Regions from separate parts of the Micromonospora sp. WMMD1274 genome, predicted to be linked through region 2. Evidence: riboswitches for the same ligand, from Rfam matches in the RefSeq annotation. Region 2 holds a riboswitch; each other region holds the start of a gene.
The links. A riboswitch is a leader RNA that binds a small molecule or an ion and turns the genes downstream of it on or off. The one in region 2 is predicted to bind cobalamin.
Positions count from the first base shown of each region.

Region 1 (7,924 bases), 5.7 Mb from region 2:
CGGTGGAGCCGTACCAGCTCTTCCCGGCGTCGCCGCCGGCGCCGGACGTCGCGCTCAGCGCCGAGGTGGCCACCCGCTTCGCGTTCCCGCCCGAGATCACCGCGCGGCTGCGCCCGGCCGCCCGGCGGGCCCGCACCAGCCCGTACGTGCTGCTGCTCGCCGCGTACCTGGTGCTGCTGTCGCGGCGGGCCGGCCGGTCCCGGGTGGTGCTGGGCACCACCACGCTGGGCCGGGAGAGCCCGCTGTCCCGGCAGCTCGTCGGGCAGTTCACCAACAACGTCTACCTGCCGGTCGACGTCGCGCCGGACGCGCCGATGAGCGCTGTGGTCGACGCCGCGCACGCCTCGCTGGCCGGGGCCGTCGCGCACGCCACCTCGTTCCACCGGGTGGCCCGGGCGGTCCGCCCCGACTTCGCGGCGATCCGCCCCTGGCCGGACAACCACCTGTTCGACGCCTGGTTCCAGTCCGCCGCGTCGGCGTCGCCGGTGCTGCACTGCCCGGGCCTGCGGGTGGAGCCGGTCGACATCACCGCCCGGGCCGCGCCCGGCACCCCGTCGCCGGTGGTCGCCGCCGACGTGCCGCCCGAGTGCCTGCCCGTCTGGGTCAAGCGGGGTTCACCGATCGTCGTGGTGGACGACGACCGGGCCGGCGGCGTGGTGATCCGCAACCGCGGCGTCTTCGGCGACGACGTGGTACGCGGGTTGATCGACGACTACGTCGCGGTGGTCTCGGCGCTCGTCACCGACCCGGACACGACCCCGGAACGGGTACGCCTTCCTGACGGTGCGTGCTTCCTCGACCACGCGATCGGGTAGGAGATCCGACGGACCGACCGGAGAGAGGTACGACGACCATGACGGACACCTCGACGAACCAGCACACGACGGAGCAGCCCGCGCCGCCGGTGCCACGCTCGGCCGTACGGGCCCGCTGGTCGGTGGCGCTGCTCTTCGTCATCATGGGCCTGGCCATCGGCGGGTGGTCGGCCCGCGTGCCGGAGGTGCGGGACGCGGTCGGCGTCGGCAACACCGGCTGGGGCCTGGCCAACATCGCCACGAACGCCGGGGAGCTGGTCTCCCTGGTCGTGGTGGCGGTGCTGATCAGCCGGATCAACACCCGCCGGCTGGCGCTGGCCGGGGCCGCGCTGATCCTGGTCAACGCGCCGCTGCTGGCCGCGTCCACCACTGTGGTGGCGCTGGTCGGCGGGCTCGCGGTCTGGGGCTTCGCGGCGAACCTGCTGGCCACGCCGATGAACGCCCAGTCGGTCGAGGTGCAGAAGCGGTACGGGCGGCCCATCCTGTCCACCTTCCACGCCGGCTTCAGCATCGGCATGCTGGCCGGCGGCCTCTGCGGCACCGGCGCCGCGGCGATCGGGATGTCTCCGTCGGCGCAGATGGCGGTCACCAGCGTCCTGCTGGGCGCGCTGCTGGTCGGCACGCACCGCTGGCTGCCGGACACGCCCCGGCAGGAGACGAAGGACGGCGAGGAACGGCGACGGCTGCGCGACCGGTTCACCCCGCAGTTGCTGCTGCTCGCGGTGATCGCGTTCCTCGCCTCGTTCATCGAGATGGCCGGCGCACAGTGGAGCGCCCTGTACGCGACCGAGGTGGCCGGCGCCGCCGCGGTGCTCGCCGCGGCCACGTACACCTGCCTGTCGCTGGCGGCGACCGTCGCCCGGCTGTTCGGCGACCGGCTGGCCGGCCGGTTCGGGCGGATCCGCTTCGTCCGGCTGTCCGCGCTCGTCGCCACCGCCGGCGTGGCGCTGCCGGTGGCGTACCCCCATCCGGCCGCGGTGATGGCCGGCTTCGGACTGCTCGGCTTCGGCCTGGCGTGCGTGACCCCGACGGTGCTCGGCTTCGCCGGCGAGCAGCCCGGCCTCACCTCGGGTGAGGGCGTCTCGGTGGTGGCGATGGGCCAGTGGCCGGGCGCGTTGCTGGCGGCGCCGGTGATCGGCCTGCTCGCCGGTGCGCTGGACCTGCGCAGCGCGTTCGTGGTGGTGGCCGTGATGGCGGTCGCCGTGGTGGCGTTGATCGGGAGGGTCCGGGCGACGGCGTTGCCCGGCGAGAGCCCGGTCCCGCCCCGGCCGTGACGGCCGGGGCGGGGGCGGCGGTCAGAAGTCGTCGTCGAAGGTGACCGAGCCGGTCACCCCGACCTGGTACGCCGACACCCGGCGTTCGAAGAAGTTGGACAGCTCCTGCACGTCCTGCAACTCCATGAACGCGAACGGGTTGCCGCTGCCGTACATCGGGGCGATGCCGAGCACGGCGAGGCGCCGGTCGGCCACGTGCTGGAGGTACTCGCGCATGTCGGCCAGCGACATTCCGGGCACGCCCTGCCCGAGCAGGTCCTCGGCGAAGCTCACCTCGCACTCCACCGCCTCGGCCAGCATCTCCCGGACCTGCCGCTCCATCTCGTCGTCGAACAGGTCCGGCTCCTCGGCGCGTACGGTCTCCACCACGTCGAAGGCGAACGCCATGTGCATCGACTCGTCCCGGAACACCCAGTTGGTGCCGGAGGCCAGCCCGTTGAGCAGGCCCCGGGACCGCAGGAAGTAGACGTAGGCGAACGCGCCGTAGAAGAACAGCCCCTCGATGCACGCGGCGAAGCAGATCAGGTTGAGCAGGAACGCCCGCCGGTCCGCGCGGGTCCGCAGTTCCCGCAGCTCGAAGATCGAGTCGATCCACCGGAAGCAGAACTCGGCCTTGCGGGCGATCGACGGGATGTTCTCCACCGCGGCGAACGCGGCGAAGCGTTCCTTCTCGTCCGGCACGTACGTGTCCAGCAGGTTGAGGTAGAACTGGACGTGCACCGCCTCCTCGAACAGCTGCCGGGACAGGTAGAGCCGGCCCTCGGGGGAGTTGACGTGCTGGTAGAGGTTGAGCACCAGGTTGTTGGCGACGATGGTGTCGCCGGTGGCGAAGAACGCCACCAGCCGCGACACCAGGTGCCGTTCGGCCGGGGACAGCTTCGCCAGGTCGGCGAGGTCTCCGTGCAGGTCGACCTCCTCGACCGTCCACGTGTTCTTGATGGCGTCCTTGAACCGGTCGAAGAAGCGCGGGTAGCGCATCGGCCGCAGGGTCAGGTCCATGCCGGGGTCGAGCAGCATGTGCCGGGTCGGTGCGGTGGTGGTCACTGGCATGCCTCGCAGCTCTCGGGGTTCTCCAGGGAACAGGCCAGCGCCTCGTCGTCGCTCACGGCGGAGACCACGCCGGAGACCGGGGCGAGCACCGGCGCGACGGTGGCCTGCTGGATGCGGGTGGCGGGACGGGAACGCAGGTAGTAGGTGGTCTTCAGCCCGGCCTTCCAGGCGTACAGGTACATCGAGGAGAGCTTGCCGATGGTCGGCGCGCTCAGGAACAGGTTCAGCGACTGGGACTGGTCGACGAAGGGCGCCCGCGCGGCGGCCAGGTCGATCAGCGCCCGCTGCGGCAGCTCCCAGGCGGTGCGGAACAGCTCCCGCACCGGCGCGGGCAGCTCGGTGATGTCCTGCACCGAGCCCTCGGCCCGCTTGATCCGGTCGCGGACCTGCGGCGTCCACAGCCCGCGCGCCTTCAGCTCCCGCACCAGGTACGTGTTGACCTGGAGGAACTCCCCGGACATGGTCTCGCGCTTGAACAGGTTGGACACCTGCGGCTCGACGCACTCGTAGCACCCGGCGATGGACGCGATGGTGGCGGTCGGCGCGATCGCCACCAGCAGCGAGTTGCGCAGCCCGTGCGCGGCGATCCGCTCGCGCAGCGCCGCCCACCGCTGCGTCTGCGCCGGCTCCGCGCCCCACAGGTCCGGGTGCAGGTCACCCTTGGCGGCCCGGGTCTGCGGGTACGCCGGATGCGGGCCGAACTGCTCGGCCAGCCCGGCGGAGGTCTCCAGCGCGGTCAGCAGGATCTCCTCCTGCACGCGGGTGGACAGCTCCCGGGCCTGGGCCGAGTCGAACGGCAGGCGCAGCGTGAAGAACGCGTCCTGCAACCCCATCAACCCGAGCCCGACCGGCCGCCAGCGCGGGTTCGACGCCGCCGCCTGCTCGGCCGGGTAATAGTTGATGTCGATCACCCGGTCGAGGAAGACCACCGCCGTACGCACGGTGGCGCGCAGCCGCTCCCAGTCCACCCCGTCGGCGGTGACGTGGGCGCCGAGGTTCACCGAGCCGAGGTTGCACACGGCGGTCTCGGTGTCGTCGTTCACCTCCAGGATCTCCGTGCACAGGTTGGACAGGTGGATCACGTTGCCCGGCTCACCGGTCTGGTTGGACAGCCGGTTCGCGGCGTCCTTGAACGTCATCCAGCCGTTTCCGGTCTGCGCGAGCGTGCGCATCATCCGCCCGTACAGGTCCCGGGCCCGCACCGTGCGGACCGCGTTCTTCTCGGCCGCCCGGTACGCGGCGTCGAACGCCTCGCCGTACAGGTCGGGCAGCTCCGGGGCGTCCGACGGGTCGACCAGCGACCACTCGCCGTCGGCCTCGACCCGGCGCATGAACTCGTCCGGGATCCAGTTGGCCAGGTTGAGGTTGTGCGTACGCCGCGACTCCTCGCCGGTGTTGTCCCGCAGCTCCAGGAACTCCTCCACGTCCGGGTGCCACGGCTCCAGGTAGACGCAGGCCGCGCCTTTGCGCCGGCCGCCCTGGTTGACCGCGGCCACCCCGGCGTCGAGCGTCTTGAGGAACGGCACGATGCCGTTGGATCGGCCGTTGGTGCCCCGGATCAGCGCGCCCCGGCCGCGCACCCGCGACCAGGCGATGCCGATGCCGCCGGAGAACTTCGACAGCTTCGCCACCTGGTGGTACCGCTCGTAGATCGAGTCCAGCTCGTCGCGCGGCGAGTCGACCAGGAAGCACGACGACATCTGGGTGTGCCGGGTGCCGGAGTTGAACAGCGTGGGGGAGCTGGGCAGGTAGGCCAGACTGGACATCAGCCGGTAGAACCCGACCGCCTCGCCGGGGGTGCGGGACAGCCCGCAGGCCACCCGCAGCAGCCAGTACTGCGGCGTCTCCACCACCAGCCGGGTCTGGGGGTGCCGCAGCAGGTAGCGGTCGGCCACCGTGCGCAGTCCGAAGTACTCGAACCGCAGGTCGCCGTCCGGGTCCACGGCGTCGTCGAGCTTGCGGGCGTGCCGGGCCACGAACGCGGCCGTCTCGTCGCCGATCAGGCCCAGCCCGTGCGCGTACGCGATCGACTGGCTGAAGCTCGCCACGCCCTGGCCGCGGACCTCCTTGTCCACGTACGCGGCGAGCAGCCGCGCCGCCAGCTTCGAGTACTGCGGCTCCTCGCCGATCAGCTCCGCCGCGGTCTGGATCGACAACCGGTCCAGCTCGGCGGTGGTCGCCCCGTCGTAGAGCCCGCTTATCGTCTTGGTGGCCACCCGCAGCGGGTCCACCTCGTCCAGGTCGGCGACCCAGCGCTCGACCGCCCGGACGATCTTGTTGACGTCCACCGGCTCGGTGTCGCCGTCCCGCTTGCGTACCCGCATCGCCGGGCGGCGGGCCTCGGACCCGGCGGTCCCGGACGGGGGACTCTCCTGTACGACAGTCATGACCTCTCCTCGCTGTCACCGTCTGGAGACGGCGGGAGACGCCAACGGGCGCGGCACGGCCGGCCCGGCTGCTGGCGTCGGTCGTCCCGCGCGACCTCCGACCGCCGTACGCCGGAGGCGCACGGCGCGCTGGCAGGTCTTCGGACTCGCGGGCCCGACCGGGGTCGCCGGTCGCCTACCGGCCGTCGCTTCCCAGGCCGGTGGCCCAGTGCTGTTGACGGCTGTCGTTCCCACTCACCGCTGCGGGGCAGTCCCGGACTTCCACCGGGTTCCCTCTTGCCTCGGCCCGCCCCGAAGGGCTCGGCCGAACCAGCTGCGGCACCACCATATATGGCGGTGAGGGCTTGCGTGCAACACCAGATGTCGTGTCGGCGTGTCGGAATGATCTCACCGTCCACAGTGCCCACCCCCGATTCGGGCGCGGCCCGGCGGGCGCGATACTCGGCGGTATGGGGAATACCGGGCGCCGCTGGGCGTGGGTGGCGGTCCTGCTCGTCGGCGTCGGGCTCCACCTGCTGGTGCTGGAGACACTCGCCGGCACCGGGACCGTCACGTTCGTACCGGCGCTGATCGTGCTCGGCGCGTCCGTCGCACCCGCCACGTTCCTGGCCTTCGCCCAGGGGCGGCCGGCCCGCCGCCCGGTCCCCGGCTCCGTCGTCGGCGTCGCCGCGCTCCTCGGCGGTGTGATCGGCGTGGTCGCCGCCGGCTGGCTGGAGTACGGCACCCTGCACCGCCTCGGCGTCCTGCCGATGGCGCTCGTCGGCCTGGCCGAGGAGACCGCCAAGCTGATCGTGCCGGCCGGCATTCTGCTGCTGTGGCGGCGGCACCCGTCCCCGGCGCAGGGGCTGGTGATCGGCGTGGCCTCCGGCGCCGGGTTCGCCGCGCTGGAGACCATGGGCCACGCGTTCGCCGCGTTCGTCGGGTCGGAGGGCAACCTCGGCGCGGTCGAGCGGACGCTGCTGGTACGCGGTCTCACCGCGCCCGCCGCGCACCTGGCGTGGACCGGGCTGACCGCCGCCGCGCTGTTCACGTTCGCCGCCGCGCCCGGCGGCCGCAGACTGGCGGCGTTCCTGCTCACCTTCGCCGCCGCCGTCACGCTGCACACCTGCTGGGACACGTTCGGCACCCAGCCCGCGTACGTGTTCATCGGCGGCGTGTCACTGGGCTGGGTGCTGCTGCGCCTGCACCTGGACCGCGAGCGTCCGCCGGCGTCCGGGACGCCGCCGGCGTCGAACCGGGACCGGCCTCATGATCATCGCCAGTTCGCCGAGGTGGCGGGGTCGGAGCACTTCTGATGCCGCCACCTCGGCGTGATGGAGTCGATCAACCGGCCTGGGCATCGCCGACCCCCGGTGCGTCTCAGCCGGCGGCCAGCCGGACGCCGAGCGCGACGAAGGCGACAGCGCAGAGCCGGTCGACGCGCCGCGACCAGCGGCTGTCGCCCCACCGGCCGGCGAACCGCCCGGCGCCCACCCCGAGCGCCAGGTCCACGGTGAGCTGCACCGCGACGAACATCGCACCGAGCAGCACCAGTTGCGCCGCCACCGGGCCCGCCTCGGGCCGGACGAACTGCGGCAGGAACGCCACGCTGAACAGGATCATCTTCGGGTTGAGCAGGTTCGTCAGCAGCCCGCGCCGGAACGCCCGCCCGGCGCCGCCGTCCGGCCGGTCCGCCGGGGCGCGCCGGCCCGTGCCGCGCAGCGCCCGCAGGCCCAGCACGATCAGGTACGCCGCACCGGCCCACCGGATCGCGGTGAACAGCACCGGGGACGCGGCGATGACGGTGGCGAGCCCGGCCACCACGGCGGCGACGTGCACCGCCTCCCCGGCGGCGACCCCGAGCGCGGCCACCGCGCCGGCCCGCGGACCGTACCGGGTGGCGTTCGCGAGCACGAACATCATGTCCGGCCCCGGGGTGAGCATGAGCACCACGATCGCGGCCAGGTAACCGGCGAGCGTGGCCGCGGAGAGTCCGAGCACCGGTCAGCCCTCCCCGGCGCCGTCGAGCAGCGCCCGGCGCAGCGCCAGCCGGTGTTCGCGCCGGATCTGCGCCTCCCGGTAACGCCGCCGGTCACCGTCGGTCTCGGCGCGCAGCGGCGGCACCGGCCGGGGCTGCCCGTCGTCGTCCACCGCCACCATCACCAGGTGCGCGGTGGCCACGTCGACCGGCGGCACCGCGCGGTCCCACCGGTCCGCGCTGACCTTCACCGCCACCTCCATCGAGCTGCGGCCGGCCCAGGTGATCCGGGCGTCCACGTGGACCACGTCCCCGACGCGTACCGCGCGCAGGAACGCGGTCTCGTCGATGGCGGCGGTGACGGCCGGTCCGTCGGAGTGGCGGGCGGCGACCACGCCGGCGACGGAGTCGATCAAGTTGAGGATGCGCCCGCCGTGGACC
Region 1 is NZ_JBMHMG010000001.1:6,180,346-6,188,269, forward strand. It holds gene ACN27D_RS29135 (condensation domain-containing protein) at 1-815, shown strand, start outside; gene ACN27D_RS29140 (MFS transporter) at 854-2,089, shown strand; gene ACN27D_RS29145 (ribonucleotide-diphosphate reductase subunit beta) at 2,111-3,139, opposite strand; gene ACN27D_RS29150 (ribonucleoside-diphosphate reductase subunit alpha) at 3,130-5,526, opposite strand; cobalamin riboswitch at 5,641-5,856, opposite strand; gene ACN27D_RS29155 (PrsW family intramembrane metalloprotease) at 5,976-6,821, shown strand; gene ACN27D_RS29160 (LysE family translocator) at 6,886-7,506, opposite strand; gene ACN27D_RS29165 (acyl-CoA thioesterase) at 7,510-7,924, opposite strand, start outside.
Region 1: it holds a riboswitch for cobalamin, as region 2 does, so the genes downstream of both, ACN27D_RS29150 (ribonucleoside-diphosphate reductase subunit alpha) here and ACN27D_RS01685 (CbtB domain-containing protein) in region 2, are expected to answer to the same signal.

Region 2 (7,401 bases):
GCTGGCTCGTGCCCACCGCGGTCTGCTTTACGTCGACGAGGTGAACCTGCTGCACGATCACCTGGTCGACCTGTTGCTCGACGCTGCAGCCACCGGACGGGTAAGCGTCGAGCGCGACGGCATCTCCGTCGAACACGCCTCCCGGTTCGTGCTGATCGGCACGATGAACCCCGAGGAGGGCGAGCTACGCCCGCAACTGCTGGACCGCTTCGGCCTGACCGTCGAGGTGGCCGCTCCGCGCGACCCGGCCTCGCGCGTGGAGGCCGTTCGCCGCCGACTTGCCTTCGACGCCGACCCCGAGACGTTCACCGCGGCCTGGGCGCCCGCGCAGGCGCAGCTGCGCGCCCGTCTGGCCGAGGCGCAACGCTCGGTGGCAGCGGTGGCGCTCGACACGGAAACGCTGACGGCGATCGCCGAGATCTGCGCCGCGTTCGACGTAGAGGGGCTCCGCGCCGACCTGGTGACCGCCCGGACGGCCGCCGCACACGCCGCCTGGCAGGGACGTGACCAGGTGACCCGCGCGGACATCCGCGTGGCAGCCCGGCTTGCCCTGCCGCACCGGCGTCGGCGCAACCCGTTCGACGAGCCGGGCTTGGACGAGGAGCGCCTCGACCAGCTACTCGGCCGCGACGATCCCGGCCCCGAGGATGACGGCCCGGGTGACGGCCCCGGCGGGACGCCGCACGACGATCGGGCCGAGCAGGCACCCGCGGGCGGCGCATCGGAGTCCCTTCCGCGCTCCGGCGCCGAGCCCGGCCGGCAGGCACCGCCGGCGAATGCGGCGAGCGAGACGGTCACCCCGGCTGGTCAGCCGGTTCGCGCCCGGCTGCTCGTCGTGCACGGCACCGGGAAGGGCCAGTCCGGACGCCGCTCGCAAGCGCGTACCCCTCAGGGCCGCGTCGCCGGGGTGAAACGCGACCGGTCCACCACCGGTCGGCTTCACCTGCCCGCCACCATCGCCGCCGCCGCACCGCACCAGGTTTCCCGTGGCGGCCGCACCACCGGATGCGGCCTCGTGCTGTCCGCCATCGACCTGCGTCGGGCCGAGACCGTCGGTCGGGAATCCAACCTCGTCCTGCTCTGCGTCGACGCGTCCGGGTCGATGGCGGCGCGCCGTCGGATGGAGCAGGTCAAGGCAGCGGTCCTCGCGCTGCTGCTGGACGCCTACCGTCGTCGTGACAAGGTGGCCCTGGTGACGTTCCGCCAGCAAACCGCGGACGTCACGTTGCCGCCGACCGGCTCGGTCGACGTCGCCGCACGCCGTCTGGCGCAGCTGCCCGCCGGCGGACGAACCCCGCTCGCCGAAGGCCTCGAGCAGTCGGCGGGGGTGCTGCGCCGGGAGGCGCTGCGCGACCCGTCGCGCCGTGCCTTGCTCGTGGTCGTCACCGACGGGCGGGCCACTGCCGGGCCTGATGCGCTCGGCCGTGCCCATCGCCACGCCCGGCACCTCGCCGTGTCCGGCGCGCAGAGCGTTGTCGTCGACTGCGAGACAGGCCGCTTCCGGCTCGGGTTGGCGGCTGAGCTCGCCGCCCACCTACGGGCCGAGTACGTGCCGCTCGGCGAGGTGACGGCCGACGGTCTCACCGGTGTGGTGCGCGCCGCGACCGCCCGTGAGGCGGTGGCCTGATGCCGCAGGGAAAGCCGCTCGTCGTGCCGGAAGACGGGCTCAGCACGCGGCAGCGTCGCAACCGCCCGCTGCTGATGGTCCACACCGGTAACGGCAAGGGAAAGTCGACCGCCGCTTTCGGCCTGGCGATGCGGGCCTGGAACCAGGGCTGGGATATCGGCGTCTTCCAGTTTGTCAAGTCCGCCAAGTGGCGCATCGGCGAGCAGACCGTGCTCGAACGCCTCGCCCGGCTACACGAGGAAACCGGCGAAGGCGGTCCGGTCGAGTGGCACAAGATGGGCTCGGGCTGGTCATGGAGCCGCAAGAGTGGCACCGACGACGACCACGCCGCCGCGGCAGCGGAGGGATGGGCCGAAGTCAAGCGACGCATCCAGGCCGAGCGGCACCGCTTGTACGTGCTCGACGAGTTCACCTACCCGATGCAGTGGGGCTGGGTGGACGTCGACGATGTCGTCGAGACGCTGGCGAACCGCCCGGGCACCCAGCACGTGGTCGTCACAGGCCGCCGCGCGGACCCACGCCTGCTGGAGGTCGCCGATCTGGTCACCGAGATGCAGCATGTGAAGCACCCGATGGACGTGGGCCAGAAGGGCCAGCGGGGCATCGAATGGTGACCCTGCCACGGGTCCTCGTGGCGGCGCCGGCCTCCGGGCACGGCAAGACGACGGTCGCGACCGGGCTGATGGCCGCGCTCGCTGCCCGCGGGCACGTCGTCTCCGGCCACAAGGTGGGGCCGGACTACATCGACCCCGGTTACCACGCCCTCGCCACCGGCCGCCCCGGCCGCAATCTCGACCCCCACCTGGTCGGCCCTTCGCTCATCGTGCCCCTGCTGCTGCACGGTGCCCGCAACGCCGGCATTGCGGTCATCGAAGGCGTGATGGGCTTGTTCGACGGTCAGATAGGCGGCGACGGGTTCGCCTCGACCGCGCACGTCGCGACGCTGACCCGAACACCGGTCGTCCTCGTCGTGGACGTCTCGCACGCCGCACGCAGCGTCGGCGCGGTCGTGCACGGCATGGCTACCTTCGAGCCCGGCGTCACGATCGCCGGCGTCGTACTCAACAAGGCCGGCTCCCCCCGCCATGCCGCCGAGGTCGCCGGGGCCGTGGAGTCCATTGGCGTCCCCATCCTGGGCATCCTCCGGCGTGACCAGGGAATCACCGCCCCCTCGCGGCACCTCGGGCTCGTTCCGGCCACCGAACGCGACACGGCGGCCGATTCGCTCGGCCGGCTCGCTGAACAGGTCGCCGCGCACGTGGACCTGGACGCCGTCTTGGAGATCTCGCGAACCGCACCGGACCTCAAGGCGGCACCCTGGGAACCCAGCCAGCAGGTGTGCCGCTCTTCCTTGGCGGCTCCGGTGGTGGCGGTCGCGGCGGGCCGCGCATTCACCTTCCGCTACACCGAGACGACCGAACTGCTCGAAGCGGCGGGATGCAGCGTCATCCCCTTCGATCCCGCGACAGACCGACATCTGCCCAGCGGCGCTCGAGGGCTATACCTGGGCGGTGGCTTCCCGGAGGTGCACGCCGCGGCGCTGAGCGCGAACACGAGCCTGCGTGCCGAGCTGCGCCAGGCTGTGCTGGACGGCGTCCCGACCGTCGCCGAATGCGCCGGCCTGCTGTACCTGTGCCACACCGTCGACGGCCACCCCATGGTCGGGGCCCTCGACGCGGACGCCGCGATGACGCCACGCCTCACCCTGGCCTACCGGCGGCCCACCCTGGTCGACGACCAGCTCCTCGGGCCGGCCGGCGCCGCCGCGACCGCGCACGAGTTCCACCGCACGACGGTCACCCCGGTGCACGGCGACCGGCCGGCCTGGACGGTCGACGCCGAGCCCGTCGGTTATGCCGGCCCCACCCTGAGCGCGTCCTACTTGCACGTGCACTGGGCCGGTCACCCTCACCTCGCCCAATCCTTCGCCGACGCCGTCGCGTCGCAAGCCCGCCCCGCCCCTCGCGCCTTGGTGCCGCCCGGGCCGGCATCGGTGGTGTGCCCGCCGCCGGCCGACACGGAGGCCGAGATCGGCAACGATCTGCTCGACCTCGCGGACGACAGGAGCCGGCGGCCTCGCCCGGACTGGCTTGACCAGTCACTTTGCGACGGTATCGCCGCCTGCACCAGCTACCCCGACACCACGGCGGCGCAGCAGACAGTGGCACGGCGCCACGACCGCCGCCCCGATGACGTCCTCGTCACCGCCGGGGCCACCGAGGCGTTCTTCCTGCTCGCCCGCGCCCGACCGTGGCAACGCCCGGTCGTCGTACATCCGCAGCTCACCATGCCGGACGTTGCCTTGCGCACCGCTGCCCACGTCCTCTGCCGGCCCGAGAACGGCTTCGCCCTGGAACCGGATTCCATCCCCACGAACGCGGACCTCGTGGTCATCAGCAACCCCACCGACCCGACGGGTCGGCTGCACCCGGCTGCGACGATCCGTGCGCTGTGCCGACCTGGGCGGGTGGTGGTAGTCGACGAATCCTTGATGGATTTCGTGCCCGGCCAGCCAGACAGTCTGGCCGAGCACCGAGTCACGGGTCTGCTGGTCATCCGTACTCTCACCAAGCTATGGTCCATGCCCGGCATCCGCGCCGGCTACGTCATCGGCGACCCGGCCTTACTCGCCGACCTGCGCGCGCAGCAGCCGCCGTGGTCGGTCAGCACCCCGGCCCTGCACGCCATCGCGGCGACCGCCAGTCCCGAGGCAACACGCGAGGCCAGACGGCAAGCACATCGAGTCGAGCAGCACCGGCGGGTCCTCGTCGATGGGCTCAACGCACTCGGCATCGAGGTCGCCGCCTCCAATGCCCCGTTCGTACTCGCGCGGCTGGGGTCCGCCGCCCGTATCCGGCTGCACGGCGACGGCATCGCCGTGCGTCGCGTCGACAGCGTTCCCGGTCTGGACGACACCTGGGTCCGCATCACCGTGCCCGAGCCCGCGGCCACCCGCCACCTGATCACCGCACTGGGAGTCCACACCGCATGGAGATGAACGTCACCGGACGCTGCGTCCTCCTCCTGGACGGCGCCGACCACGCCGTCCCGATCGTCGCGGGACTGCTGCGCGACGGTGCCGACGTGACCGTCCATGCCGCCACAGTCTGCGCCGCCCTAGAGGACCTCGCCCAACGCGGCCGCCTCAGGTTGACCGCCGAGCCCGTCGACGAGACAACCTTCGACCTGGTCATCCGCTCCGTTACGCGACCGCAACGCCAGCCTGCCACCGCACCCACGGACACCGGCCGCGTGACGCTTGTCGGCGCCGGACCGGGCGACGCCGGCCTGGTGACGGTCGCCGGACGAGCCGCGATCGAAACCGCCGACGTCGTCGTCGCCGACCGGCTCGCCCCCTGGGAGTCGCTGGCCTGGGCGCCTCCGGGCGTGCAGGTCATCGACGTGTCGAAGATCCCGTTCGGACGCTCGACCAGCCAGGAGGAGATCAACCGGCTCCTCGTCGAGCACGCGAAGTCCGGCAAGCACGTCGTGCGGCTCAAGGGCGGTGACTCGTACGTGTTCGGCCGCGGTTTTGAAGAGGTCCAGGCCTGCACCGCCGCTGACGTCCCGGTCACAGTGCTGCCCGGAGTCACCTCCAGCGTCGCGGCACCCGAGCTGGCCGGTATCCCGGTCACCCACCGCGGCCTCGCCCAGGGATTCACCGTGATATCCGGCCACGTTCCGCCCGGCCACTCGGCTTCCACGCTGGACTACGCCGCACTGGCACAATCCGGTACCACCCTGGTCGTGCTGATGGGTGTGCGGACCCTGCCAGCCATCGCCGAGGCCCTGCTGGACGGCGGGCTGGTCCCCGACACCCCGTGCGCCCTCGTGACCGACGCCAGTCTGGCCAGCCAACGGGTTGTCCGTAGCACGCTGGCCCGCGTCGCCACCGATGCCGCAGCAACCGGCGTCGGTGCCCCGGCCGTCGCCGTCATCGGTGCGGTAGCCGCCCTCGTACCGTGACCACCTGAGTACACAAGCACCGGCGCTACGCCTTCAGGTGAGCTCGCCGCTCTGCTAGCCTCGTGTCACCTTGCTGATGGAAGCCGGTGCAAATCCGGCGCAGTCGCGCTACTGTGACGCCGCTCGCGGCGAAGCCAGACCCTCCAGCCAAGGCGAACATCCGTCGATGGGACGCTGAATCCCCAAGGAGTGTCACATGCCTCAGGCCACCACGGCAGTACCGGCCCTTCCCCGCATCCCGGTCTCCGCTCTCGCTCCGTGGGCGGGCTTCTTCTCCCTACTCGCCCTCGTGGTGCTGTTCTTCGTCGGTGCCGAGCAGGGTGCTTTCTCGGTCATTGAGGGCACGATGGTTCACGAGTTTGTCCACGACGCTCGCCACGTCATGGGCTATCCCTGCCACTGACCTCCGCGCGTCATTCGGCCCGGATTCCTGTCCAGGCCCGGCACCGAATTCTCCTCTCTTCAAAGACATCGCTGACAGATTGTGTTGCCCGCGGTGCTGTCTTCACGATCGGGACCCGAGATGACCCCCCGTACCTTTCTGCTCCGAGGTTTGGTCGCCGGTGCCCTCGCCGGCTTCGCGGCCTTCCTCATCGCCTCCGCCATCGCCGAACCCGAGATCAACGCTGCCATCGCTATTGAAGAGGCCGCCTCAGTCGCAGCCGAGCACAGTCACGACGCCACGGCGGCGGGCGACCACAGCCATGGCGAGGCCGCCGACGTCTCCCGCGCCACTCAGTCCACGTGGGGCCTGGCCACCGGCACGATCCTGCTCGGCACGGCCCTGGGTGGCGCCAGTGCGCTCGCCGCGGCATTCGCGCTCGGCCGGCTGGGCTCCCTTTCGCCACGCTCCTCGACTGCCCTGGTCACAGCCACCGGGTTCGTCACGACGGCCCTCGTGCCCTTCCTCAAATACCCGTCCACCCCACCGGCGGTCGGTAGCGGCGACACCATCGGGGAGCGCACCGCCCTGTACTTCGGGTTCTGGACGATCAGCCTCACCGCCGCGATCGCGGCGGTCATGTTGGCGCGCCGTCTGCTGGCCCGGCTCGGCGCGTTCGCCAGCGTCGTGGTCGCTTGCGGCGGGTACCTCGTCGTCGTGGTCACCGCCGCCCTGATCCTGCCGACGGTCAACGAGGTCGGCAACTTCCCGGCCGACACGCTCTGGTATTTCCGCCGCGAGTCGATCCTCACCATCGCCACCCTATGGGCGGTGCTCGGCGTGGTCCTGACCGGCCTGGTCGGGCGCGACGCGGACCGGGCCGCCGAGGCTCAGCGTCGCCGCGAACTCGCCGCCTCCCTGTAGGACGTCGACCGGCCGGATCGCAGGGGCCGCGGTACCGCTGTGCCATCGCTGCGGCCCGCTTAGCGTGCCGGCTGCGCTCGAACCCAGGCGTAAGCCGTTTCCACCTCGGCAACGACACTGACGCTCGTCGGCGTGCCGGCCCGCCGCACGACAACGACAGGAAGCCCTCGCTCGGCCGCAACGTCCAGTTTGGCTACCGTATGATCCCCGCCTGAGTCCTTCGTCACCAGGACATCCACGTCGGCCATCACTCCACGCTCATGCTCGAGCGGGTAGGGCCCGCGGCTCTGCAGGACCGTCCAACGGACAGGCAGCAGGATCTCGGGTGGGTCGACCACGCGCACCAGGCACCGGTGTTCACGCAGCGGGTCGGCGAAGCGGTGCAGCGACTGGCGGCCAATGGTCAGGAACGGCCGCTCGCCCAGTTGCGCGGCCACCCCCGCGGCCTCATCGTGGTCGTCGACCCAGTGCCACGTCCCGGCGTCGGGTCGCGTCGACCACC
Region 2 is NZ_JBMHMG010000001.1:446,605-454,005, forward strand. It holds gene ACN27D_RS01660 (VWA domain-containing protein) at 1-1,627, shown strand, start outside; gene cobO (cob(I)yrinic acid a,c-diamide adenosyltransferase) at 1,627-2,241, shown strand; partial or broken gene ACN27D_RS01670 (cobyrinate a,c-diamide synthase) at 2,235-3,563, shown strand; gene cobC (Rv2231c family pyridoxal phosphate-dependent protein CobC) at 3,624-4,625, shown strand; gene cobA (uroporphyrinogen-III C-methyltransferase) at 4,778-5,593, shown strand; adenosylcobalamin (AdoCbl) riboswitch at 5,666-5,741, shown strand; gene ACN27D_RS01685 (CbtB domain-containing protein) at 5,790-5,996, shown strand; gene ACN27D_RS01690 (CbtA family protein) at 6,090-6,899, shown strand; gene ACN27D_RS01695 (cobalt-precorrin-6A reductase) at 6,959-7,401, opposite strand, start outside.

Region 3 (7,924 bases), 4.8 Mb from region 2:
GCAGCGGCCGGCACCCGGTGCGCCGCTGGTCACACCTAGGGAGCGGCGATGCTCGGCGGGGCGCCGGCGCCGAAGGACCAGCCCTCGACACTGCCCGGCGCGGGGTTGTAGCTGGTCGCCCCGGACGTGCTGTAGGACCAGGAGCCGCCGCTGGGGGCGTGCCAGTACGACCAGTACGCCGTGACCGGCGGGGTGTTGACGCACGGCTCGGTCGCGGCGGTGGGCTTGCCGTTGATCCGGCAGACGAAGGCCAGGCCCCAGCGGGCGGTGCCGGTGACTGTGAAGCCGGCGGCCTGCAGCGCGGCCAGGCCGGTGGCCGGGTCACCCGGGGCACATCCGACCTGGACGCCGCCGCCGAGCGCGGCGAAGTCGACGACCACTGTGACTCCCGAGGTGCCGACGCAGGCGGCGGCGTGCGCCGCCCGGGGCGCGGGTTCGGCGGCGGTCAGCGCGACGCCCGCCACGGCGGCGGCCAGCAGGCCGGCCAGCCAGGTGCGGACTGTGGAACGGTGACGGAACACGGGTCCTCCTGTGATCGGGTGAGCGGCGAGGGGGTTCACGGGCAGGCGAGCGCCGGCGCGCCGGGTTCGGCACCGGCGGCGGACAGGCGGGCGTACCCGGTCCCGGTGAGACCGAGGACGGCCTGGGCGGTGGCCCGCGGTGCGGTGGCCGGGTCGAAGCCGCCGCCGTCGAAGTCGACAGCGCCCCGGTCCGCCGGCGCCCCGGCGCAGCCGACCTGGAGTCCGGCGAGGAACGCCCGGGCGCGCGCCCAGGCCAGGGGCCGGCTGCCGTCGCGCAGGGCCTGCGCGGCGAGGCCGGTGCTGTTGGCGTTCGGCGTGCCGGCGGCGTTGGCGAAGCCGCCGTCGGCACCTTGGACGGACACGAGCCAGCGCAGCCCGGCGGCGGCGTCGGCCGGACGCCCCGCGGCGCGCAGCGCCTGCGTCGCGAGCGCGGTCGCGTCCACGTCGGACACGCAGACCGGTTGCGCGGGCAGCAGCGGGTAGCCGCCGTCCGGGCATCGGGTGCCGGCCAGCCAGGCGGCCGCCGCCGGTGGCGCCCCGGCCGCTGTGCGGTCCAGCGCCAGCAGCGCGAAGGACTGGCTGAACGCGTTGCTGTAGTCGCCGTACGCGGACCGGTCGCTGAACCGGCCGGCCGGCGTCTGGAGCGAGCGCAGCCGGGCGATCAGGTCGACCCCGCCGACGTCGGCCGGGTCGCCGCCGCGCACCTGCACGGCGAGGGCGAGCTTGGCTGTCGCGCCCGCGTACGCCTCGGCGACGCCGTCGCCGACGTATCCGTCGCGGATGTCCGGCCGGGTGACCCAGGCCAGCGCGTCGGCGCTGTAGTCGTCGGCGGCGCCCGCGGCGGCGAAGGCGAACACGGCGTCGAGGGTCAGCCCCTGGTCGGGGTAGGCGACGCCGTCGAAGACCGCCTCGAAGCGTTCCCCGTCGACCAGTTGCCGGGCGAGCCAGCCGGCGGCGGCCTCGGGGCGGGTGAGGGCGGCGCGCTCGGGTGCGGCGACGGCCGGTGTGGTGAGGATGAGGCGGCGAGCACGCCGCAGAGGAGCGCGAGCAGGCGGTGCCGGCTTCGGCGGACGACCATCGGAAGCGCCTTTCCGGCCCGGCGGTCGTCGAAAGCCCGGCCGATGCGGCAACGCCGGGTCGGTCGGGACTCCGACCCGTGGGCCACGACGGGTGGGGAGCGGATTCACGCGTACGACGGGTATTCGGGCTCGCCGCCAGAGTTCACTGGACGGCCTACCGTTGCGGGCCAGCGCCGGATTTCGACCGGTCTTCCCCCGCACGTACACGCGGTGATTCAGTTGTCGCGACAGTCTTATGTGGCCGTAGCCCCGGTGTCAATGCGCCAGGAGCCGCACACGTGCCGTGACGAGCGGCGGAGTCGGCGGTCTCACATTCCGTCGGCCGCGACCGCGTTCCCGCCGGCCGGGGACGGGCCGGCGTCCCGGCGTACGCCGGGTTGCTGCTGCGGGCCGGACAGCTCGTGGGTCGCGCCGCTTCAGCGGGCCGGTGCCGGAAGGTGGAGGCGGCCGTCGTGGACCTCGGCGATCTGGTCGGCGGCGGTGAGGAGCGTGCGGTCGTGGGTGACCAGGACGGTGGCGGTGGCCTGCTGGTGGGTGAGGCGGGTGATCAGGTCGATGACGGCGGCGCCGCGTTCGTGGTCGAGGGCGCTGGTGGGTTCGTCGACGAGCAGCACGGTGGGGTCGTTCATCAGGGCGCGGGCGATGTTGACGCGCTGGCGCTGGCCGCCGGAGAGCTGGTGGGGCCGGCGGTCGGCCTGGCCGGCGAGGCCGACCGCGTCGAGGAGTTCCATGGCGCGGGTGCGGGCCGTGGCCGGCGGGCGGCCGTCGATGTGGGCCATGACCTGGAGCTGCTCGGCGGCGGTGAGGGAGGGCAGCAGGTTGGGCTGCTGGAAGACGATGCCGATCCTGCGGCGGCGCAGGTCGGCGAGTTCGCTCCTGATCATGCCGGTGGTGGGGGTGCCGTCGACGGTGACGGTGCCGGAGTCGGGGGTGATGAGGGTGGCGGCGACCGCGAGGAGGCTGGACTTGCCGGAGCCGGAAGGGCCGATCACGGCGGTCAGGCTGCCCTTGGGTACGTCCAGGGTGACGCGGTCGAGGGCGGTCAGGCGGCCCTCGCCGTCGGGGTAGGTGAGGGTGACGTCGGTCAGGTTCAGGCTCATCGGGCGCTCCCCAGGGCGGTCAGCGGGTCGACGGAGGTGATGCGGCGGATGGACAGAGCGGCTCCGAGCGCGCCGAGAATGACGATCACGGCCGCGGGGAGCAGGACGGTCACCGGGGTCAGGAGGAACGGCACCGCGGACCCGGCGACGAGGGCGCCGAGGGCGGCGGCGATGCCGGTGCCGAGCAGGGTGCCGCCGGTGAGCAGGACGACGGCCTGTCCGAGGGCGTCCTTGAGAAGGTTGGCGGTGGAGGCGCCGAGTGCCTTCAGCACGGCGACGTCACCGCTGCGCTGGATGGTCCAGACGGTGAAGAAGGCACCGATGACCAGGGCGGAGATGGCGAACAGGAAGCCGCGCATCAACTGTAGGGAGCCGTTCTCGGAGGTGTAGGAGCCGATCGCGGACAGCGAGTCGTCGACGGAGACCGTCTCGGTGCCCGCCTGCCGGTCGATGGCCGCCAGATCGGCCCCCGAGGTGGTGGTCAGGGCGACGACGGTGGCCGTCGGGCCACCGCCACCGGTGCCGGTGGGAGGCGCGATCCGCTGCCACGCGTCCAAGCTGGTCCACACCACAGGGGTGTGGCTGAAGGAGGCGTCGCCCCGTACTGCAGCCACTGTGAGTTGCTGCGCGGCCAGCGTGATCGAGTCACCGGCCTGCACGCCGAGGTCGTCGGCGGCCTTGGTGGACAGCACTGCCGAGCGCCCGTCGATCCTGCCGCTGTCGGGGGCCAGGCGGGAGCCGGGCCGGACGCCGAAGGCGGAGACCCCGGCGCTTCTGTCCCCGGCGGTGGCCTTGGTGGTGGTGATGCCCAGCGGCTCGGCACCGGTGACTCCGGGAGCCTCGGCCCACTGCTCCCACTGCTTCTCGGTGACCGTGGAGTTGGAGTACGACACACTCTGGCCGTCGCCGGGTGCCTGGAAGGCGATCCTGTCGGCGGGCAGGCCGGTGATGGCCGAGACGTTCTGCTGGCCCAGTCCGGCCGTCAACCCGGACAGCAGCCCGACCAGCAGGGTGATCAACACGATGACGGTCCCCATCAGGGCAAAGCGCCCCTTGGCGAACTTCAGATCTCTCCAGGCGACGAACACGGCCTCGGCCTGTCCTTTCCAGCGGTGGAAGCGGTATGGATCCACCATCGCTGCCGACGCCCGTGTGCGCGTCTGGCGTAGGACGGCACTTCGCGGGCCGGAAGACGGCACCCGGGTTCTAACTTTCGATAGAGGCCCCCGGGCCGCCTGCCTCGGTAACGTGGGACGCACTGTGAGCACCGCTGCCCCCGTCCTGACGCCGACCATCCGGGCCCTGGCCTGGTGCCTTCACCTGCTGATCGCCGGCCTGCTCGTCCTGGCCGCCGGCCGGGCGGTGGCCGTCGACCGGCCCCACGCCGGACTGATCGTCGCTGCTGCGGCGGCGTTCGGCCTGACGTACGCCGCCGGGCCGTTCCTTCCCCGCATCCGCCGCTCGCGGCGGACCGCCGCGTGGTGGCTGGCCGCCGTGGGCGCCGTGTGGCTGTTGCTGCTGGGCCTGTCCCCCGACGCGATCTGGGTGGCCTTTCCACTGTACTTCCTCCAGCTCCACCTGCTGCCGCGCCGCGCCGGCCTGGCCGCCGTGATCGCCACCGCCGCGGCTGCCGTCGCCGGGTTCGCCGCCCACGCCGGCTCCTTCACCCCGGCCGTGGCGATCGGTCCCGCGCTCGGCGCCGCCGTCGCCGTCGGGGTGGTGTGGGGATACCAGGCCCTGTACCGGGAGAGCGAGCAGCGCAGGCAACTGATCGAGGAACTCACCGCCACCCGGGCCGACCTGGCCCGGGCCCAGCATACCGCCGGCGTACTCGCCGAACGCGAGCGTCTGGCCCGCGAGATCCACGACACCCTCGCCCAGGGCCTGTCCAGCATCCAACTGCTGTTGCGCGCCGCCGAGCGCGCCCTGCCCGGCCGGACCGACGCCGCCGCGGGCCACGTCGACGCGGCCCGCCAGGTCGCCGTGGACAACCTCGCCGAGGCCCGGCGCTTCGTCGCCGCACTCACCCCGCCCGCCCTGGAGGGCACCACCCTGGCCGGTGCACTGGAGCGCCTGTGCACCACCACCAGCGCCCGCCACCGCCTCACCGCGCGCTTCCGCCTCGGCGGCGATCCCGTGCCGCTGTCGACCGCCCAGGAGGTGGCTCTCCTGCGTGTCGCCCAGTCCGCCCTCGCGAACACGGTCCGGCACGCCCGGGCCACCACCGCCGAGGTCACCCTCAGCAATCTCGGCGACCACGTCGCCCTGCACGTCGTCGACGACGGGCGCGGCTTCGACCCCGAACGGACGTCCGCCCCCGACGCCGACAGCGGCGGCTTCGGCCTGGCGGCCATGCGTGCCCGCATGGACACCCTCGGCGGCACCCTGGCCGTCGAGTCCGCGCCCGGTCACGGCACCGCCCTGACCGCCCGGCTTCCCCTCACCCAACCCACCGAGACCGAGCCCGAGGGCCGCCCGTGACCGACGACGCCCCCATCCGCCTCCTCCTGGCCGACGACCACCCCGTCGTACGGGCCGGGCTGCGCGCCGTGCTGGAAACCGAACCCGGCCTCGTCGTCGTGGCCGAGGCCGCCACCGCCGAGGACGCCGTCACCCGCGCCGCCGAAGGCGACATAGACGTCGTGCTGATGGACCTCCAGTTCGGCAAGGGCATGGGCGGCGCCGAAGCCACCGCCCGGATCACCGCCCGCCCGGGAGCGCCGCGCGTGCTGATCGTCACCACCTACGACTCCGACGCCGACACCCTGCCCGCCATCGAGGCCGGCGCCACCGGCTACCTCCTCAAGGACGCCCCACCCGAGGACCTGGCCGCCGCCGTCCGCACCGCCGCCGCCGGACGCACCACGCTGGCGCCCGCCGTCGCGGACCGGCTGATGAACCGCCTGCGTACGCCGGGCACCGCCCTGACCCGACGGGAGACCGAGGTCATCGCGCTGGTCGCGGACGGTCTGTCCAACCAGGCCATCGGCGCCCGCCTCTACCTGACCGAGGGCACGGTCAAGTCCCACCTGGCCCGCATCTACGCCAAACTCGGCGTCGACTCTCGCACCGCCGCCGTCGCCACCGCCACCGACCTCGGCCTCATCCGCCGCTGACCGGGTGTCCGACGGTCGCCTGTTCCCGCCCGCCGGTCACCGCTCACCCTCCGACGGCCATTGGCCCCGGTTCCTTGGTCTCCTGCGGTGTCGCCGCGCCGACGCGGGTCGAGCGGCCTGTCCGATTCCGCGCTGTCCGCTTTCCCGCGCGCGAGTGACCGACAGGTGACTGCAGCGTGACACGCCGTGGATACGCTGCCAACCATGGCCCCGGGTCCACCGACCCTTCTGGAGGCTGCCGACGAGGCGGCCCGGCCACTGCGCGCCGTGCTGGAGGACGTCTGGCTGACCCTCGACACCGCGGTCGAGGGCGAGGGCCGCTGGCTGGAGCTGTACGGCGGTGCACCGGCAGATCCGGTGTTCGTGTGCCTCGACGCGATGAGCAACGTCCTGCACGTCCGCTTCGACGGCGCCGATTCGCTGACCGTGAGCTATCTGCCCGGCTGGTGCTACGAGGCCGCCACCGCGGCGCACGCGGACCGGCGGCCGGAGGCGTCCGCCGTCATGGTGACCGACGTCGACGCCGCCCAGCCGCTGGTCTTCGACCTGAGGGTCGAGCACCGGATCGCCGGTGCCGAACGGAGCGTCGTGGTCGGCGGAGAGACGATCTCGTACGCGCCGCTGCCGATGGGATACGCGTTCACGCCCGCGCGCGCCTTCGAGATCGAGGAGGCGGACCCGAAGGCCACCCCGCTGGTGCACTGGAGCGCGATGCGGCTGCTGCTGGCCATGGCGCCGGGCGTGTCGTTCTCGGCGCGGCCACTGCTCGGCGCGGACGGGCTGCGGGCGCTGCGAGCCGCGTACCTGCCCGGGGACGGACCCACCCGCTGCGACCAGAGCCTGGCCTTCGAGATCCAGCGCCACCGGCACCCGGACACGCTGCCACCGCTCGGCGGTCCGCTGCGGGCGGCCCCGCTCACCGAGCCCGACCTGGTGGCCGGGACCGTCGCGCTGGACGCGGCGGTCGAGGGGGTCGGCGGCGAGCTGCTGCCGACGGCCGTCCAGCAGGTCCGGGCGGACGGACTCGACCTGGTGCTGATCCGCCCCGACCAGGGCCGCCCGCCTCGCGGTCAGCCCTGGTCCTGGCAGCCCGACTGGTTCGTCGCCGCCGCCTCGGTCCTCGACGACATCGCGTTCACGCTGGCCAAGGACGTGTACGACACCTACATCGACTGGCTGGGCGGGATACCCGACAGCGCGCCGCTGCCGATCCACATCCGGGTCGACCCGGCCGGCGCCGAGGACCGCTTCGCCTACCGGCTGGATCTGCTGGACTCCGACGGCGAGCCGGTCGGCGGCCCGGCCACCACGACGCCCGACGGACCGGTGTGGCAGCTGACCGTGATCCGCACCACCGGGGTGCGGGTGTTCCTCGACGACTCGGTCGGCGCCGCCGGGGTGAGCACCGTCAAGGGGATCGTCCGCTACCGGGAGCGGGTGGCCACCCACTTCGACGACGTACCCCTGGAGATCACCGACGAAGTGGTGCCGGTGCGGGATCTGCCGGCCCGGCCGGCCACTCTGGCGGAGATCGTCCACGTGGTGGCGACGGTGGGCCAGTTCGTCCCCGTTCCCACCGTCCAAGCCATGTACGACCTACGTGATCTCGGTTCGGTCGCCGCGTACGTGTTGACCGGCAGGGATCTCGACGGGGAGCCGATGAGCGGCCTGACGGCGGCGCTGACGCTGGGGGGCGTACTGGTGCCGCCCGTGGTGGACCGGGTCGGTGGTTCGCTGCTGGCCGCCGGCCGGCGGGTGCTGACCCGTGGTGACGTGCCGCTCCCCCGACTGGCACGGGCGGCGGCGGCAGCCGCCCCGGTCGACGCCGACCTGGCCGCCACCCTGATCGACGAACTGCCGCGGGTGTCGCCGTGACCCGGCCGGTGGGACTGGTGCAGCAGCAGGGGTTGCTGATGGCCCAGCAGAAGCTGACCGCCCAGGCCGCGAAGACCTCGGCGACCAGGGCGGTGACGCCGGTCCCGACCGCGTTCCTGCGCGATCCGGCGCAACTCGTCGACCGTTCCGGTGTCGCGCTGGAATCCGCGTACCTGCAGAATCTCTACCAGGCGGCCCGGCGGGACAACCCACGGCTGACGACCGGCGAGTTC
Region 3 is NZ_JBMHMG010000001.1:5,251,968-5,259,891, reverse strand. It holds gene ACN27D_RS24990 (hypothetical protein) at 36-521, opposite strand; gene ACN27D_RS24985 (peptidase) at 557-1,651, opposite strand; cobalamin riboswitch at 1,698-1,861, opposite strand; gene ACN27D_RS24980 (ABC transporter ATP-binding protein) at 2,017-2,700, opposite strand; gene ACN27D_RS24975 (ABC transporter permease) at 2,697-3,836, opposite strand; gene ACN27D_RS24970 (sensor histidine kinase) at 3,961-5,181, shown strand; gene ACN27D_RS24965 (response regulator transcription factor) at 5,178-5,816, shown strand; gene ACN27D_RS24960 (hypothetical protein) at 6,021-7,691, shown strand; gene ACN27D_RS24955 (hypothetical protein) at 7,688-7,924, shown strand, end outside.
Region 3: it holds a riboswitch for cobalamin, as region 2 does, so the genes downstream of both, ACN27D_RS24985 (peptidase) here and ACN27D_RS01685 (CbtB domain-containing protein) in region 2, are expected to answer to the same signal.